Regions from separate parts of the Hydrogenophaga aquatica genome, predicted to be linked through region 2. Evidence: riboswitches for the same ligand, from Rfam matches in the RefSeq annotation. Region 2 holds a riboswitch; the other holds the start of a gene.
The links. A riboswitch is a leader RNA that binds a small molecule or an ion and turns the genes downstream of it on or off. The one in region 2 is predicted to bind glycine.
Positions count from the first base shown of each region.

Region 1: linked by a shared signal. The riboswitch ahead of ACYVHH_RS01260 (D-amino acid dehydrogenase) and the one ahead of gcvT (glycine cleavage system aminomethyltransferase GcvT) in region 2 are both predicted to bind glycine.

Region 1 is NZ_BAAGVK010000002.1:46,530-52,795, forward strand. It holds gene ACYVHH_RS01240 (M20 aminoacylase family protein) at 41-1,246, shown strand; gene ACYVHH_RS01245 (TRAP transporter substrate-binding protein) at 1,294-2,328, shown strand; gene ACYVHH_RS01250 (TRAP transporter small permease) at 2,362-2,850, shown strand; gene ACYVHH_RS01255 (TRAP transporter large permease) at 2,847-4,139, shown strand; glycine riboswitch at 4,160-4,251, shown strand; glycine riboswitch at 4,253-4,357, shown strand; gene ACYVHH_RS01260 (D-amino acid dehydrogenase) at 4,412-5,677, shown strand; gene nagZ (beta-N-acetylhexosaminidase) at 5,724-6,266, opposite strand, start outside.
Region 2 is NZ_BAAGVK010000001.1:97,345-103,610, forward strand. It holds gene ACYVHH_RS00445 (chemotaxis protein CheC) at 1-552, opposite strand, end outside; gene ACYVHH_RS00450 (response regulator) at 555-926, opposite strand; glycine riboswitch at 1,021-1,123, shown strand; glycine riboswitch at 1,146-1,250, shown strand; gene gcvT (glycine cleavage system aminomethyltransferase GcvT) at 1,303-2,433, shown strand; gene gcvH (glycine cleavage system protein GcvH) at 2,480-2,845, shown strand; gene gcvP (aminomethyl-transferring glycine dehydrogenase) at 2,876-5,812, shown strand; gene ACYVHH_RS00470 (threonine aldolase family protein) at 5,834-6,266, shown strand, end outside.

The sequences.
Region 1 (6,266 bases), on a different contig from region 2:
CAAAGTTCATGTTTTTGGGTTTTCAGCAGGATTGTTCGTCATGCCCTCTTCGTCCGTATTGTCCGCCCCACCCCGGCCCGTGGCCTCCCTGGATGCGTCCGTCGTCCAGGAGTGCATTGAAATCCGCCGCGACATCCACCGCCATCCGGAGATGGCATTTGACGAGCACCGCACCGCCAACCTGGTGGCAGACCGTTTGCGCTCCTGGGGCTACCAGGTCACTTCGGGGCTGGGCGGCACTGGCGTGGTGGGGCAGCTGGTTCGTGGGCATGGCACCAAGCGGATCGGCCTGCGTGCCGACATGGATGCCTTGCCGATTCTGGAGAACAGCGGCAGGCCTTGGAGCAGTTGCCACCACGGCGTCATGCACGCCTGCGGGCACGACGGCCACACCGCCATGCTGCTGGCTGCGGCGAAGCATCTGGCGCTCCACGGCAAGTTCAACGGAACCCTCAACGTCATCTTCCAGCCCGCAGAAGAAGGGGCCGGCGGTGCATTGAAGATGATGGAGGACGGCCTGTTTGAGCGTTTTCCGTGCGATGCCATTTTTGCCATGCACAACATGCCGGGCTATCCCCAAGGGCAGCTGGTGTTCCGCAACGGTCCCACCATGGCGTCGTCGGACTACGTCACCGTCACCGTTCGCGGACGCGGAGGGCACGGGGGCATGCCCCACCGCGCCGACGACCCGCTGGTGGCAGCGGCATCCATGGTGATGGCCTTGCAAACCATCGTGTCCCGCAACACCGACCCCATGCAGCCGGTGGTCATCACCGTCGGGGCGCTCAACGCCGGGCACGCCAACAACGTCATCCCCGACACAGCGACGCTGGAAATCGGCGTTCGCGCGCTGGACCCCCAGGTGCGCAAAGACACCGAGCGGCGCCTGAAGGCGCTGATACGGGCGCAGGCCGAAAGCTTCAACGTGCTGGCCGACATCGACTGGCGCCCGGGTTACGCGGTGCTCGTCAACAGCGCGCGCGAGACCGAGCAGGCGCTCGACGTGGCACGCCGCCATTTCGGCGAAGACCGCGTCAATCCCAACGGCGCCATGCTGACAGGCAGTGAGGACTTCGCGTTCATGCTGGAACGGGTACCTGGCTGCTACCTGTTCATTGGCAACGGCACCGACGGCGAGCCGGGCGGATGCATGGTGCACAACCCGGCCTATGACTTCAACGACGACAACGTTGCCGTAGGCGCAGCCTATTGGGCAGCCCTGGTGCAAGACCTGCTGGCTGCCTGACAGACCGTTTTCCCCACCACCTCAAAACCACCCAAGAAGGAGACAACATGAACCCGCGCACACCCCTTCCTCGCCTGGCCGCCGCGCTTGCTGCCACCGTGCTGGCCGCAGGCGCCGCACAGGCCCAAACCACCACCCTCACGCTGTCCAGCTGGGTGCCACCAACCCATTACGTGGTGAAAGACATCCTGCAGCCGTGGATGGAGGACGTGAAAAAGGCCACCGATGGCCGCGTGGTCATCAACCTGCTGCCCAAGCCTGTCGGCGCACCGGCCCAGCATTGGGAGCTGGCCCGAAAAGGCGTGGCCGACATCACCTGGGGCAACTTCACCTACGAGCCGGAGCGCTTCAAGCACGTGTGGTTTGCCGAACTGCCGATGATGGGTTCGAACGCGGAGGCCACCTCGGTGGCGCTCTGGCGCACCTACACCCAGTTCCTCGCAGGCAACGAGGCCTTCAAGGGTGTCGTCGTGCTGGGTACGGGCATGCTGGGCGGCGGCCAGTTCCACCACCCGGGCAAATCGATCCAGATGCCCGACGATCTCAAGGGGCAGAAGGTCCGCATGGGCGGCCCCATCCAGAAGCGCCTGCTCGAGGATCTGGGCGCCGTGCCTGTGTCCGGCCCGGGCACCAAGGCCTACGAACTGCTGGAAGGCGGGGTCATCGACGCTTCACTGCATCCGTTGGAATCGGTGGTGAACTTCCGGCTGGATGGCAAGCTCCGGCACCACACCATCGTGCCCGAAGGACTGTACGACGCAGCGTTCTTCATTGCCATCAACGAAGGCAAGTTCAAGAGACTCAGCGACGCCGACCAGCAGGCAGTGCTGAAGGTCTCGGGTGAGGCATTGGCGCGGCGCTGGGGGCAGGAATTCGACCGGCAGAACCGGGCCGCTGAAGCCCGCATGCGCAGCGACGGGCATGTGTTCACCCAGCCCAACGCAGCCCTGCTGGAACGCATCCGCAAGGTGCGCACCGAACTGCTCAAGGAACTGGCAGCCGATGCACCCAGCTTCGGTGTCAAGGACCACAACGCCATGGTCACCTTCTACGAAAACGCCTACAAGGCACAGACCAAGTAAACCGGTGGCCCACACGTTTTCAGAAGGCGGACCATGCACCACCTGCTCAACATCGCCCACCGCTTGGTCAGCGCGCTGCTGGTTTCAATGCTCAGCGCGATGGTCATCCTCAACTTCACTGACGTGCTGGGCCGGCGCCTGTTCAACACCCCGGTGTTCGGCGCCAACGATCTCACCGAGCACCTGATGGCCATCATCATCTTCGCCGGGCTCCCGCTGCTCACTGCCCGGCGCGGACACCTCAGCATCGACCTGTTCGACCGCTGGCTGCTCCGCCCCCGCTGGCGCCTCTGGCACAAAGCGGTGGACGTGCTCGTGGCTGCGGTGCTGGGCCTGATCGCCTACGAGTATTACCTGGCGATCGAAGAGGCGCAGGCCATCAACGAAATCAGCCCCGCGCTGACCATTCCACGCTACTGGATGTACACATTCATCGCCGCGACCACGGCCTTGGCAGCGGTGGCTGCCCTGTTCGTGCAGGCCCCACACTCCGAACACACTCACGAGGAGGCGGCATCATGACCGCTGGACTGATCTGCCTGGGCGCCGTGCTGCTGCTGGCCTTTCTGCGCGTGCCACTGGGCATCGCATTGCTGGCGGTTTCGGTCGGAGGCATTGCGTTCCTCAACAGCTTCGAGGTGGCACGCACCTTGATCCCGATGACGTTGACCGAGGCCGCGTTCTCCTACGAACTGGCAGTGGTTCCTCTGTTCATCCTCATGGGCAACGTGCTGTCGCGAACAGGAATCTCTGAAGACCTGTTTCGCGCAGCCAATGCCTTCCTGGGCGCCGTTCGCGGTGGCCTGGCCTTGGCCACCATGGTGACCTGCGCTGGCTTCAGTGCTGTCTGCGGCTCCAGTTTCGCCACGGCGGCCACGATGGCCAAGGTGGCCTACCCCAGCATGCAGAAGTACGGCTACTCCGACCGCCTGGCCTCCGCGACCATTGCCGCCGGTGGCACGCTGGGCATACTCATCCCCCCGTCGATCATCCTCATGATCTACGGCATCCTGACCCAGCAGAACATTGGTGAGCTGTTCATTGCAGGCGTGCTGCCGGGCCTGCTGGGTCTGGCCCTGTACATGGGTGCCATTTACGCGATTGCCTGGTTCCGCCCGGAACATGCCCCGCGCGCCGAGAAGACACCCATGGCGCAGCGCTGGCGTTCCCTGGCAGGTGTGTGGCCGTTTCTGCTGCTGTTCCTGCTGATCATCGGCGGACTCTACCTGGGCTGGTTCACTGCCACCGAGGCGGGCGGCATTGGCGCAGGTCTGGCCTTGCTGGTCGCGATGGCGCAGGGACGGCTGGGCTGGCAGCGCTTCTACGAGGTCATGCGCGAAACCGCCATGACTTCCGTGATGCTGTACGTTGTGCTGTTCGGGGCCATGCTTTTCTCCCAGCTGATCACGTTCTCGGGGCTGGCGGACGAACTGCTGGCGCTGGTGCAGGGATCCGGGCTGTCAAGGACCGGAATTCTCCTGGCCATCCTGGCCGTGTTTCTGCTCCTCGGCTGCGTCATGGACGCCATGGCCATCATCCTCATCTTCGTGCCGCTGTTCACCCCCACTCTGGTGGCCCAGGGTTTTGACCTGGTGTGGTTCGGTATTGTCGTGGTGGTGCTGACCGAGATCGGCCTGATCACGCCGCCCGTCGGAATGAACGTGTTCGTGCTGAAGGCGAACCTGCCCCGGGTGCCGGTCGGCGCCATCTTCCGTGGACTGGTTCCGTTCATCGCGGTGGACGTCCTTCGTCTGGGTGTGCTGGTTGCGTTCCCGTCCATCAGCCTGGTGTTGGTGCACTTGATGAGGTAGACACCCCTGACTAGAATGCTGGACATCGATCGGGAGAGACTGGCCCTCAGCGGCCAGCGCCGAAGGAGCAACCGCCCCGGAAACTCTCAGGCCAAAGGACCGGTCGAAGTTGGATGAAACTCTGAAGAGAGGCTGGTGTCGTCACCCAGCCCACCGCAGGAGCAAGTGCACCCGCCACGGGGGCATGAATCTCTCAGGTTCCAAACAGAGGGGGCGTACATCCCGCATGGTGCGGGCTGTACCCATTCCCTTCGACGTTTGGAGCCTGCCTCATGAAATCGATCGCCGTCATCGGCGGTGGCATCACCGGTGTCACCACGGCCTACGCGCTGGCCAAGCGCGGTTTTTACGTCACCCTGTTTGAACAGAACCGCTACGCGGCCATGGAGACATCGTTCGCCAACGGCGGACAGCTTTCCGCATCCAACGCGGAGGTGTGGACCCACTGGTCCACCATACTCAAGGGCTTGAAGTGGATGCTGAAGAACGACGCGCCGCTGCTGGTCAACCCCAAGCCGAGCTGGCACAAGATTTCGTGGTTCCTGGAGTTCATCGGCAACATTCCCCACTACGAACGCAACACCACCGAAACGGTCAAGCTGGCCATCGCCGCGCGCGAGCATTTCTTTGCCTGGGCCCAGGCCGAGGGGCTGGACTTCAACGTGGAAAAGCGCGGCATCCTGCACATCTACCGCGACAAGAAAGGTTTTGACCACGCGGCGAATGTGAGCCGCCTGCTGGCGGCAGGCGGACTGGAACGCCACCCCGTCACACCAGAGGAAATGCGCGCCATCGAACCCACGCTGGCAGGCACCTACTACGGCGGTTTCTACACCGAGAGCGACTCCACCGGCGACATCCACAAATACACCGTAGGTCTGGCCGCCGCTGCCGAACGTCTGGGCGTGACCATTCGCTACGGGCAACAGGTGCGCGATCTGCGCAGCGATGGCGAAACTGCCTTTGTCACGGCACACGAGGATGGACAAGAGCAGACTCACTGCTTTGACGGGCTCGTGGTCTGCGCCGGGGTGGCCAGCCGCAGTCTGGCTGCGCAACTGGGCGACCGCGTCAACATCTACCCGGTCAAAGGCTATTCGATCACCGTCAATCTGATGGACGAACAAAGCCGCGAGGCCGCCCCCTGGGTGAGCCTGCTTGACGACGAAACCAAACTCGTCACCAGCCGGCTCGGGCCGGACCGTTTCCGCGTGGCCGGAACAGCCGAGTTCAACGGTTACAACAAGGACATCCGCGCCGACAGGATCAAGCCTCTCGTCGACTGGGTGAACCAGTGCTTCCCTGGAGTCAACACCCGGCAGGTGGTGCCATGGGCGGGCCTGCGCCCCATGATGCCCGACATGATGCCGCGCGTGGGACGCGGCAAAAAGCCCAACGTGTTCTACAACACCGGGCACGGGCACCTGGGCTGGACCTTGAGCGCCGGGACCGCCGATCTGATCGCGGACGTGGTGGGCGACAGCTACCACAAGCCCGTGCTGGGCGCGGCACCGGCAGCTGCCATGGCCCGGGTCTGACGCGCCCTCGTGGGCGGCACCCGGGACGGCACCGCCAGCGGTGCCGTCAGGGCAGCAGGCCCAGCGCGTGCATGTAACGCGCGTCCACCATCAGTTCGTCCCAGGGCTGGGCGGCGCCCAGCGGCAGCAGGTCCAGGCGGCGCTGCTCGCTGGCGCCACGCGGTTGCCAGCGGCCCTTGATCTGCGCTTCGCTCAAACCGTCGATCAGTTCGTCGATAGGGGCGCCGTCATCCACCACGCACTGGTTGCACAGCAGCACCAGATCGCAACCCGCCTCCAGGGCGGTCACGGCGGCTTCGGTGTAGCTCACTTCCTTGCCATCGATCTGGCGGGCACCGGCCATGCTTAGGTCATCGCTGAAAATCGCGCCTGTAAAGCCCAGGCGGCCGCGCAGGATGTCGTTGAGCCAGCGCGAGGAAAAACCCGCAGGGCGGCCATCCACCTTGGGGTAGATGACGTGCGCGGGCATGACACTGTTCAGGCTCGCGCTCAGCCAGCCATAGGGAGCGGCATCTTCGGTCAGGATGGCCTGGAGGCCGCGTTTGTCCACGGGAATGTCCACGTGGGAATCGGCCTTGACGAAACCGTG
Region 2 (6,266 bases):
GCTCAACAGGAAGACGATCTGCCCGTGGATGCACTTCTGGCTGATCTTCAGGTCCACCTGCAGCAGCAGAACCACCTGCTCCGGTTCACCCTCCAACACCAGCGCGGCCTGCGAATCGCCAAAGCGGTGCACGGGCAGCGTGCTGTCAAACTGCACCGCGAACATGTCGGCCAGCACACTCATGCTGGAGTTGAGGATGATGTTGCCGATCTCGCACATCGCCTCCTGCTCGTATTCCGACAGCTCCTCTGCACTGAGGTTGGTCCCCCCCATCATCAGGCCGACGATCTCCAATGCGTTGGCCTCGGGGAAGACCAGCATGGCCTGCGCCTCAAAGGGGCCAGAGAACTGCTGCGAAACGGTGCTGAACTTGGTAAGCGGCTTGCCCGACAACGCCACAGCCGCCTCGTTCGGCGAGCACAGGCTCAGGCTGGGGGCTGACAGCAGCACCTCGTCGCCCACGATCATGCTTAGGCTCGACGCGGCACGCCCCACGCCGATGTTGAAGATTTCCAGGAGCGCGTCGCGCTTGAGGTCGCTGACATCGACCATGGTCACTTCCCGAAAAAGGCCAGAGCAGGCGACACCGTGGCCTCGGTGATGGGTTTGCCCACGAAGAACAGGCCGGCACGGGCAGCCGCGTCGCGCATGCGCTCCTGCACGTTGGCCGTGCAGACTGCGATGCGGATGCCAGGGTGCTTTTGCAGAATGCGTTCGGCCGCCTCCAGGCCGTTGGTACCCGGCATGTTGACATCCATGGTGATGAAATCCGGAGTCTCCTCATCCACACGGGCCAAGGCTTCGTCACCTGACGCGACTTCGACAATGCGCCAGTCAGGGCGCTGCGCAACGACAATGGCCTTGATCAGCATGCGTGACATGCGGCTGTCGTCAACGATCATGAGGAGCGGCTTGGCGTCGGACACGAGGCACCTTTCTTATGCTTGTGAATGCGGCACACGGGACTCTGGGCAACCCAGCAGTTTACCAAACGTTACATTTTCAGCCGTGGGTTAGAATTCCGGATTGTCAGGAGAGCGCTTCCCCAAGGGAAGCCGCCGAAGGCGCAGGACCGCTGATCGCGGTGGTCTGAACGCTCAGGCAAAAGGACTGGCAAACGCCGTCAGCCCCGAGGGGTTTGACTGCGCATCCCCACTGGAGAGAGGCCGCACACGATGCTGCCCACCGAAGGAGCAAGCCGCCCCGCATGGGCGGTGAATCTCTCAGGTAAAGCGGACAGCGGGGGCTAGATGCCGTGGTGATGAATGCCACGGTTGTTTCATGCCCCCATGGAGTCCGCTCATGACCAGCCCCGACACGCCCCTGTTTCAAACACCGCTGAACGCCCTGCACATTGAACTGGGTGCGCGCATGGTGCCTTTCGCGGGCTACAGCATGCCTGTGCAGTACCCCGCCGGGCTGATGGCCGAGCACCTGCACACCCGCACGGCTGCCGGCTTGTTCGACGTGTCGCACATGGGCCAGTTGCGCCTGGTCGGCCCCGACGCCGCTGCGGCCTTTGAATCCCTCATGCCCGTGGACGTGATCGGCCTGGGCCTGAACAAACAGCGCTACGGCCTGCTGCTCAACGACGAAGGCGGCATCATCGACGACCTGATGTTCGTCAACCGGGGGGACGACATCTTCGTGATCGTCAATGGCGCCTGCAAGGCAGGCGACATCGCCCACATCCAGGCGCGCATCGGCCAGCGCTGCCAGGTCATCCCCATGCCGGAACGCGCCCTGCTGGCCCTGCAAGGCCCACAAGCCGTGACCGCACTGCAGCGACTGCTGCCTGGCGTGGAACAACTGGTGTTCATGACCGGTGCCGCGCACCAGTGGAACGGTGCCAGCCTGTACGTGACGCGCAGCGGCTACACCGGCGAAGACGGCTTCGAGATTTCGGTGCCCGCCGAACACGCCGAGGCGCTGGCCCGCGCCCTGCTGGCGCAGCCCGAGGTGCAGCCCATCGGCCTGGGCGCGCGCAACTCGCTGCGACTCGAAGCAGGCCTGTGCCTGTACGGCAACGACATCGACACCACCACCACGCCAGTGGAAGCCGCGCTCAACTGGGCCATGCAGAAAGTGCGCCGCACGGGTGGCGCCCGCGCGGGTGGCTTCCCCGGCGCCAGCAAGATTCTGGCGCAGCTCGACGGCACGCAGCCGCCGCAGCGCCTGCGCGTGGGCCTGATCGCCAAGGAGCGCGTGCCCGTGCGCGAGCATGTGGAACTGCAGAACGCCGCTGGCGAGCGCATTGGCGAAGTCACCAGCGGCCTGCTCGGCCCCTCCATCAACCAGCCCATCGCCTTGGGCTACGTGCAGTCCGGTTATGCTGCGCTCGGCACGCAGGTGCAGGCGCTCGTCCGTGGCAAGGCGGTGCCGATGGAAGTGGCGCCCCTGCCCTTCGTGCCCAACCGTTATTTCCGTGGCTGATGCCACGTCCGCCCTCTTTCCCTTTCCATCCCCAGGAGCCCACCCCATGAGCCTGAAGTACACCCCCGACCACGAATGGATCCGCGTTGAAGGCGACATCGCCACCGTGGGCATCACGCACCACGCGCAGGACGCGCTGGGCGACGTGGTGTTCGTGGAACTGCCCGAAGTGGGCAAGGTCCTGGCCCAGAAAGACGTGGCAGGCGTCGTCGAATCCGTGAAGGCTGCCGCCGACGTGTACATGCCCATCAGCGGCGAGATCACCGAAGTCAACGAAGACCTGCGCAACGACCCCGCGCTGGCCAACAGCGACCCGCTGGGCGCTGGCTGGTTCTTCAAGGTCAAGCTGTCCAACGCTGGCGAAGTCGCGGAGCTGATGGACGAAACCGCCTACGGCGAACTGACCAAGTAAACCCCACCCGCAAGCCCCCCGGAGCCCGCCATGCTCATGCCCACCGCCCGGCCCCTGGCCGACCTGGAAAACGCCAACGAGTTCGTTGCCCGCCATATCGGCATCTCTGAAGCCGACGAGCGCCTGATGCTCTCGGTCATCGGTGAGGCCTCGCGCCGCGCCCTGATCGACGGCATCGTGCCGCGCAGCATCGCCCGCGCGCAGCCCATGGATCTGCCACCGGCAGTGACCGAGGCAGCAGCACTGGCAGAACTCAAGGCCGTGGCCAGCCAGAACCAGGTGCTGCGCAGCTTCATCGGGCAGGGCTATTACGGCACGCACACCCCGGGCGTGATCCTGCGCAACATCCTGGAAAACCCCGCCTGGTACACCGCCTACACGCCCTACCAGGCCGAGATTTCCCAGGGCCGCATGGAAGCGCTGGTGAACTTCCAGACGATGGTGACCGATCTCACCGGCATGGACATCGCCAACGCGTCCATGCTGGACGAGGCCACGGCTGCCGCCGAAGCCATGACGCTGGCCAAGCGCAGCGTCAAGGCCAAGGGCAACACCTTCATCGTCAGCGGCGACTGCCACCCGCAGACCATTGAAGTCATCCAGACCCGCGCCACACCGCTGGGCCTGACCGTGAAGGTGGTGCGCTCCACCGAAGAATGGCTGGCCGCCATTGCGGGTGATGATTACTTTGCCGCCATCAACCAGTACCCCGGCAGCAGCGGCTGGCTGGCCGACTGGCAGGCCAGCGCCGATCAGATCCACGCCAAGGGCGCTGCACTGATCCTGGCCGCCGACCTGCTGGCCCTGACCGTGCTCAAATCTCCTGGCGAAATGGGTGCCGACATCGTGGTGGGCACCACCCAGCGCTTTGGCATGCCCATGGGCGCGGGCGGCCCGCACGCGGCCTACATGGCCTGCCGCGACGAATTCAAGCGTTCGCTGCCCGGCCGCCTGGTGGGCGTGAGCGTGGACACCCACGGCAACCCCGCCTACCGCCTGGCGCTGCAGACGCGCGAACAGCACATCCGCCGCGAAAAGGCCACTTCCAACATCTGCACGGCCCAGGTGCTGCCGGCTGTGGTGGCCAGCATGTACGCCGTGTACCACGGGCCGCAGGGGCTGAAACGCATTGCAGAACGCGTGGCGTCCTACACCGCCATCCTGGCCACCGGGCTGGAGCAGTTGGGCGTACGCACGGTGCACCACACGGCGTTTGACACGCTCACGCTTGACATGGGCGCCGCCGACGCGGCCGATGCCGTTCACCAGCGCGCTGTGGCCCGGGGCCTGAACCTGCGCCGCTTCGTGGGCGGGCGTGCCGGGTTCGTCGGCATCAGCCTGGACGAAACCACCACCCGCGACGACATCCGCCAGCTGTGGAGCCTGTTCGCCAAGGAAGGCCAGGCCCTGCCCAGCTTCGACACCTTCGAAAAAGGCGTGGAAAGCCGCATCCCCGAAGAGCTGCGCCGCACCAGCGCGTTCATGACGCACCCGGTGTTCAACAGCCACCACTCCGAAACCGGCATGCTGCGCTACATCCGCGCCCTGTCCGACAAGGACCTGGCGCTGGACCGCAGCATGATCCCGCTGGGCTCGTGCACCATGAAGCTCAACGCCACCAGCGAGATGATCCCCATCACCTGGCCGGAATTTGCCAACGTGCACCCCTACGCCCCAGCCAGCCAGCTGCAGGGCTACAAGCTGCTGGACGAGCAGCTGCGCGCATGGCTGTGCCAAGCCACGGGCTATGCGGGCATCAGCCTGCAGCCCAACGCTGGCTCGCAAGGTGAATACGCCGGCCTGCTGGCCATCCAGGGTTGGCACGCCTCGCGTGGCGAAGCTCATCGCAACATCTGCCTGATCCCCCAGTCCGCCCACGGCACCAACCCTGCCAGTGCACAGATGGTGGGCATGCAGGTGGTGGTGACCAAGTGCGACGAAAGCGGCAACGTGGACCTGGACGACCTGCGCGCCAAGTGCGAACAGCACAGCGCAAACCTGGCCTGCGTGATGATCACCTACCCCAGCACCCACGGCGTGTTTGAAACGCAGGTGAAAGACCTGTGTGACCTGGTGCACAAGCATGGCGGCCGCGTGTACGTGGACGGTGCCAACATGAACGCCCTGGTGGGCGTGGCTGCGCCCGGCGAGTTCGGTGGCGACGTGAGCCACCTCAACCTGCACAAGACCTTCTGCATCCCGCACGGCGGTGGCGGCCCGGGCGTGGGCCCTGTCTGCGTGGTGGAAGACCTGGTGCCCTTCCTGCCAGGCCATGCCTCCGCGCAGGCGCAGGGTGCGTGCGTGGGCGCAGCACCGGTAGAGCCCAAGGTGGGTGCTGTTTCCGCCGCGCCGTTCGGCAATGCCGCAGTGCTGCCTATCTCCTGGATGTACATCCGCATGATGGGCGCCGAAGGCCTGAAGCACGCCACCGAAGCAGCCATCCTGGCGGCCAACTACATCAGCAAGCGGCTGGCCAACCACTACCCCACGCTGTACGCTTCGGCCAACGGCCACGTGGCGCACGAGTGCATTCTGGATCTGCGCGGCCTGAAGGACACCAGCGGCGTGATGGCCGAGGACGTGGCCAAGCGCCTGATGGACTACGGCTTCCACGCCCCGACGCTGAGCTTCCCGGTGGCCAATACCCTGATGGTCGAGCCCACCGAGAGCGAGACACTGGAGGAACTGGACCGTTTCATCGACGCGATGATCGCCATCCGCGAGGAAATCCGTCTGGTGGAAACCGGCGCCTGGCCCAAGGACGACAACCCGCTGAAGAACGCCCCGCACACGGCTGACAGCCTGATGAAGGCCGACTGGCCTCACCCCTATGGCCGCGACGTGGGCGCCGCCAGCGCGTCTACCCGCGCGCATGCCAAGTACTGGCCGCCCGTTGGCCGTATCGACAACGTCTATGGCGACCGCAACCTGTTCTGCAGCTGCGTGCCCGTGACCGACAGCGAATAAACAAGACTTCAAGGAGTATTCATGACCGTGCGCTCGCCCCACACCCAACATTTCGCCAGCGACAACTACGCTGGCATGTGCCCCGAGGCGACGCACTGGTTCATGCAAGCCAACGCCAGCGGCCACCAGCCCGGTTACGGCGACGACATCTGGACACAGCGCTCCACCGACGCCATCCGCGACCTGTTCCAGACGGACTGCGACGTCTACTTCGTCTTCAACGGCACGGCGGCCAACTCGCTGGCGCTGGCCGCCATGTGCCAGAGCTACCACTCAGTCATCTGCACACCGGTGGCGCACATCGAGACCGACGAATGCGGCGGCCCCGAGTTCTTCTCCAACGGCTCCAAGTTGCTCATCACAGAGGCCGACAGCCCCGCCGCCCGCCTGGGCAAGATGACGCCGGACGCCGTTGAGCAGCTCGTCACCAAGCGCAGCGACATCCACTACCCCA